One region of the Streptomyces sp. NPDC059169 genome, then DNA from elsewhere that is predicted to be linked to it. Evidence: predicted binding sites of a transcription regulator. Region 1 holds the regulator's gene; the other holds the start of a gene.
What was found. The regulator HrcA, encoded in region 1, represses chaperone genes, less so after heat shock. The targets are predictions, from matches to a motif close to TTNGCACTCNGNNNNNCNGAGTGCNAA.
Positions count from the first base shown of each region.

Region 1 (3,205 bases):
TGCCGGCCTGCGGTTCGCCGGACTCTTCGACCAGATCGCCGCAGAAGACGACCTCCGGAGTGCCCGGCACCAGTACGGCCAGGTCGTGGCCGCTGTGGCCGGGGCCCACGTTCGCCAGCAGGACCTGGCGGCCGCCGAGGTCGAGGGTCCACTCCCCGGACACCAGGTGCTGCGGGGCCACCAGGACGTCCGTGGCCTGCGTGGCTTCGTCGGGTGTCATCCCGTGGCGCACCGCGTCGGCGCGCAGCGACTCTCGTTCGCGCATCAGGAGGTCGTCGACGCCGACCGCGCCGTACACCCGGACCGCGGCGAACGCCGCGGTGCCGAGCACGTGGTCGAAGTGGGGATGGCTGAGCGCGATATGCGTCACACGGCGGCCCCCGAGCAGCGCCTCGGCCTGGGAGCGGAGTGCGGCGCCTTCACGGAGGGTGGAGCCCGTGTCGTAGAGCAGGGCGGCCCCCTCGCCGACGACCAGGCCCGCGGTGGCGTCCCAGACCGGGAGGCGGCGTCGGCCGACGCCGTCGGCGAGGCCCTCCCACCCGAAGTCTTCCCAACTCACGTCCATACGGCGACGCTATCCCGGGGCGACCTGGGGCGTCCCGTCGTTCCGCGGGAAGGTAGCGTGTCCGTCCGCCCTTGCTCGGGGCGTACCCACCCGCCGTACACTGGGCCGGGGAAGCTGGCACTCAAACGGAGCGAGTGCCAGTCAAGGACCGGGAAGCCGTCGACGGACCACAGCTGGAGGTGTGCGCGATGCTCAGCGAACGCAGACTCGAGGTGCTGCGCGCCATCGTCCAGGACTACGTCGGGACGGAGGAGCCCGTCGGCTCCAAGGCCCTCACCGAGCGGCACAGGCTCGGTGTCTCGCCGGCCACCGTGCGTAACGACATGGCGGTGCTGGAGGAGGACGGCTACATCGCCCAGCCCCACACGAGTGCCGGCCGGATCCCCACCGACAAGGGCTACCGCCTGTTCGTCGACAAGCTGGCGGGGGTCAAGCCGTTGTCGTCGCCGGAGCGCCGCGCCATCCAGAACTTCCTGGACGGTGCGGTCGACCTCGACGACGTCGTGGCACGGACGGTGCGGCTGCTCGCGCAGCTGACCCGGCAGGTCGCCGTCGTCCAGTACCCGTCACTGACCCGTTCGACCGTGCGGCACGTGGAGCTGCTGGCGCTGGCGCCCGCGCGGCTGATGTTGGTGCTGATCACGGACACCGGACGGGTGGAGCAGCGGCACGTCGACTGCCCGGCTCCGTTCTCCGACATGTCGCTCGCAGATCTGCGGGCCCGGCTCAACAGCCGGGTCGTCGGGCGGCGTTTCACCGATGTGCCGCAGCTGGTGCAGGACCTCCCCGACTCCTTCGAGTTGGAGGACCGCGCGACCGTCTCCACCGTCCTCGCGACCTTGCTCGAAACGCTCGTCGAGGAGACCGAGGAACGGCTGATGATCGGCGGCACGGCCAATCTGACGCGCTTCGCGCACGACTTCCCGCTCACCATCAGGCCCGTTCTGGAGGCCCTTGAGGAGCAGGTCGTGCTGCTGAAGCTGCTCGGCGAGGCCAAGGACTCGAGCATGACCGTACGGATCGGGCACGAGAACGCCCACGAGGGCCTCACGGCCACGTCCGTCGTCGCGGTCGGCTACGGTTCGGGCGACGAAGCAGTCGCCAAACTCGGCGTGGTCGGACCGACCCGCATGGACTACCCCGGAACGATGGGAGCGGTACGCGCAGTGGCACGTTACGTCGGACAGATCCTGGCGGAGTCGTAAGTGGCCACGGACTACTACGCCGTGCTCGGCGTGCGCCGCGACGCATCACAGGACGAGATCAAGAAGGCCTTCCGGAGGCTCGCGCGGGAGCTCCATCCCGACGTGAACCCGGATCCGAAGACGCAAGAGCGCTTCAAGGAGATCAACGCCGCCTACGAGGTCCTGTCGGACCCGCAGAAGAAGCAGGTCTACGACCTCGGCGGTGACCCGCTGTCGGGTGCCGGCGGAGGCGGTGCGGGCGGTTTCGGTGCGGGCGGCTTCGGTAACTTCTCGGACATCATGGACGCGTTCTTCGGCACGGCGTCCCAGCGTGGGCCCAGGTCCCGGACGCGCCGCGGCCAGGACGCCATGATCCGGCTGGAGGTCGAGCTCAAGGAGGCGGCCTTCGGCACCACCAAGGACATCCAGGTCGACACCGCGGTGGTGTGCACGACCTGCTCGGGCGAGGGCGCCGCGCCGGGCACCTCGGCTCAGACGTGTGACATGTGCCGCGGGCGCGGTGAGGTGTCCCAGGTGACCCGGTCCTTCCTGGGCCAGGTCATGACCTCGCGGCCGTGCCCGCAGTGCCAGGGCTTCGGCACGGTCGTCCCGACCCCGTGTCCCGAGTGCGCGGGGGACGGACGGGTCCGGTCGCGCCGGACGCTCACGGTCAAGATCCCCGCCGGTGTCGACAACGGCACCCGGATCCAGCTCGCGGGCGAGGGCGAGGTCGGCCCCGGCGGTGGTCCCGCCGGTGACCTCTACGTCGAGATCCACGAGCTGCCGCACCCGATGTTCCAGCGGCGCGGCGATGATCTGCACTGCACGGTGACGATCCCGATGACGGCGGGCGCGCTCGGCACGAAGGTGCCGCTGGAGACGCTCGACGGCATGGAGGAGGTCGACATCCGGCCGGGCACCCAGTCGGGTCAGTCGATCCCGCTGCACGGCCGCGGCGTGACGCACCTGCGCGGCGGCGGGCGAGGTGATCTGATCGTGCACGTCGAGGTGCAGACGCCGGCCAAGCTGGATCCGGAGCAGGAGCGGCTGCTGCGGGAGCTGGCGAAGCTGCGCGGTGAGGAGCGGCCGATGGGTCAGTTCCAGCCGGGGCAGCAGGGGCTGTTCTCCCGTTTGAAGGACGCGTTCAACGGACGCTGAGGCGTGCGCCTCACCTGGCGGGCCCCGGCGACGGCGCGGGGCCCGCGGGTACCCGTACCACCGCGGAGGGCGGGATTCGGCCGGGGCGCGGGGACGTGGCACCATGCGGGCATGTCCTCCGCGCTGACCGATCTCTGTCGTCACCCGATCGTGCAGGCCCCCATGGCGGGCGGCGCTTCCCGTCCGGAGCTCGCCGCCGCCGTGTGCGAGGCCGGCGGCCTCGGATTCCTGGCCGCCGGGTACAAGACGGCGGACGGCATGTACCACGAGATCAAGAAGCTGCGGGTGCTGACCTCGG
Region 1 covers NZ_JBHZCF010000009.1:252,626-255,830, reverse strand. The annotation lists gene ACFXOM_RS19195 (MBL fold metallo-hydrolase) at 1-565, opposite strand, end outside; gene hrcA (heat-inducible transcriptional repressor HrcA) at 754-1,770, shown strand; gene dnaJ (molecular chaperone DnaJ) at 1,771-2,907, shown strand; gene ACFXOM_RS19180 (nitronate monooxygenase) at 3,019-3,205, shown strand, end outside.

Region 2 (3,205 bases), on a different contig from region 1:
TGAAGTACATGCGGTACGCGTCGTCCGCGCCGAACTTCGCCACCGCCCGCTGCCGCAGCCGGGCCTGGGAGAGAGCAGCGGAGACCAACTCGGCCGGGTGGTCGCGGCGCAGCCGGGTGGCGACCGCAAGCTCCTGTGCCGGGTCGTGGTCGCGCAGGGCGGCGAGCAGCGCCTGTCCGTCGTCGGTGAGCAGCGGGGCGAGGGAGGCGAGGTCGTTCACCCGGCCATTGTCGGCCAGCCGGGGGATGGTGTGCGCCCGGTCGCGGTGTCGGAGCCCTGCGGGGGCGTGGCGCTGACAGGATGCGGCGCCATGCAGCAAGTACGACAAAACGAAAAGATGAGAACGAATCGGTACGGGCGTACCTGGGTGTGCATGCTGCTCGCCGCCGCCGTCGCCTCGGGCTGTGCGGCCGAGCCTTCGGCGGACGACGGCAGGCACGCAGGCGCGCCCAGGGGCGTCTCAAAGCCCGCCCCCGGCCCGGAGTCGCAGCACGAGGCCCGGCGACAGGGGGCCGCGGGCGGGCACCAGGACACGTTGGACGAGCGGAAGGAGACGGAGCGTACGGAGAAGGGCGGTAAGGGGAAGGACGGGAAGGAGGAGCGCCCCCAGGTGCACACGGGGGGAGTGAAGGGGCGCCCGGCGGACCCGGCAGAGGCGCTCGCCGACTATGCGCGCCGCATGAAGGATGAGCACGCCGCGCGGATCAAGGAGGCGCAGTCGCCTCGTGCCGTGGCGGCCCGGCGCTGGAAGCTGAAGCAGACACCCCTGCCCGCGCCTGCGCCACCCCGCCGGAAGCCGGTGATCCACACCCGCAAGGGCTTCGAGGTCGACGACCCCGAAGGGTTGCCCCCCGTGTTCACCACGGTGCCGACCAAGGACCGGGTCGTCTTCCTGACGATCGACGACGGCGCGGAGAAGGATCCCGAACTGCTCCGGATGATGAGCGAACTGGAGATCCCCTACAGCGCCTTCCTCAGCGACTACCTCGTGCGCGACAACTACGGCTACTTCAGGAAGATGCAGAAGCGCGGCGTCACCCTGAGCAACCACACCATCAACCACCGCTATCTGCGCGGGCTTCCGTACGCGGAGCAGAAGGAGGAGGTCTGCGGCCAGCAGGAGCGCATGGAGGAACAGTTCGGCAAGCGGCCCCGACTCTTCCGTCCGCCCTACGGTGCCTACAACAGGGACACCCTCAAGGCCGCGAAGTCGTGCGGGGTGAAGGCCGTGCCGCTCTGGGCCGCCGAGGCGTTCCCGGACCACATGGAGTGGCGCGAGGCGGACCGTGACCTGCATCCCGGTGACATCATCCTCACCCACTTCCGCGGCGACGCCGAGTGGAAGGCGGACATGCCCGACCTGATCCGTCAGGTCATGAAGGTCATCACGGACAAGGGCTTCGCCGTGGCGCGCCTGGAGGACTACGTGTGAGGCCCGCCCGCCGCCCGCCGCCCGCCGCCCGCCGCCCGCCGGCGGCCGGCGGGCCCGTCGCGGGCGCCCGACGGCGGCCCCACCGCTGCCGGTCGACGGCGGTGCGCCGGACCGTGGCGGCGCGGTGTGCAGGCGGTCGTCGGTGGTGGGGCCGTATGGACGGTCGTGCGGAACGACTCGCGGCGTCCGGGCGTTGTCCGTACCGGAACCGACCCGTCGTCGTGCCCGCGCCGCGCTGCGAACTGGCACTCCGCTTGACCGAGTGCTAATCGCAGTCATAGTCTCGGCTCTGGCACTCCCCACAGGAGAGTGCCAATACAGCGACGGGCAGGTCCGGCACCCGCGACGACGGATCCACCTGGTCGCCACCTCAGACAGTTAACCCCGTGAGATCTCCGAAGGGGGAGGTCGGATCGTGACGACCACCAGCTCCAAGGTTGCCATCAAGCCGCTCGAGGACCGCATCGTGGTCCAGCCGCTCGACGCCGAGCAGACCACGGCTTCTGGCCTGGTTATCCCGGACACTGCCAAGGAGAAGCCCCAGGAGGGCGTCGTCCTGGCCGTCGGCCCGGGCCGCTTCGAGAACGGCGAGCGCCTGCCGCTCGACGTCAAGACCGGCGATGTCGTGCTCTACAGCAAGTACGGCGGCACCGAGGTGAAGTACAACGGCGAGGAGTACCTCGTCCTCTCGGCCCGCGACGTGCTCGCGATCGTCGAGAAGTAATTCACCAGCAGATTTGCTCTGAACTGCGCCCCTGGCCCCCGCGACGCAAGTAGCCGGGTGGCCCGGGGCGTGGTTCGTTTTGAGAGGACTTGAGAAGCTCCATGGCGAAGATCCTGAAGTTCGACGAGGACGCCCGTCGCGCCCTCGAGCGCGGCGTCAACAAGCTCGCCGACACGGTCAAGGTGACGATCGGCCCCAAGGGTCGCAACGTCGTCATCGACAAGAAGTTCGGCGCCCCGACCATCACCAACGACGGCGTCACCATCGCCCGTGAGGTCGAGATCGAGGACCCGTACGAGAACCTTGGCGCCCAGTTGGTGAAGGAGGTGGCGACCAAGACCAACGACATCGCGGGTGACGGCACCACCACCGCCACCGTCCTCGCCCAGGCCCTGGTCCGCGAGGGTCTGCGCAACGTCGCCGCCGGCGCCTCCCCGGCCGCCCTGAAGAAGGGCATCGACGCCGCGGTCAAGGCCGTCTCCGACGAGCTGATCGCCACCGCGCGTCCGATCGAGGAGAAGTCCGACATCGCCGCCGTCGCCGCGCTGTCCGCCCAGGACCAGCAGGTCGGCGAGCTCATCGCCGAGGCGATGGACAAGGTCGGCAAGGACGGCGTCATCACCGTCGAGGAGTCCAACACCTTCGGTCTGGAGCTGGACTTCACGGAGGGCATGGCCTTCGACAAGGGCTACCTGTCCCCGTACATGGTGACCGACCAGGAGCGTATGGAGGCCGTCCTCGACGACCCGTACATCCTGATCAACCAGGGCAAGATCTCCTCGATCCAGGACCTGCTGCCGCTGCTGGAGAAGGTCATCCAGGCCGGCGCCTCCAAGCCGCTGCTGATCATCGCCGAGGACGTGGAGGGCGAGGCCCTCTCCACCCTCGTCGTCAACAAGATCCGCGGCACCTTCAACGCGGTCGCGGTCAAGGCCCCGGGCTTCGGCGACCGCCGCAAGGCGATGCTGCAGGACATGGCCACGCTCACCGGTGCCACCGTCATCGCCGAGGAGGTCGGCCTCAAGCTCGACCAGGCCGGTCTGGACGTG
Region 2 covers NZ_JBHZCF010000001.1:614,729-617,933, reverse strand. The annotation lists gene ACFXOM_RS02705 (SAM-dependent methyltransferase) at 1-316, opposite strand, end outside; gene ACFXOM_RS02700 (polysaccharide deacetylase family protein) at 338-1,432, shown strand; gene groES (co-chaperone GroES) at 1,848-2,156, shown strand; gene groL (chaperonin GroEL) at 2,258-3,205, shown strand, end outside.
Region 2: groES (co-chaperone GroES) is a predicted target of HrcA. The motif match lies at 1,675-1,701, and genes of this name have one in related genera.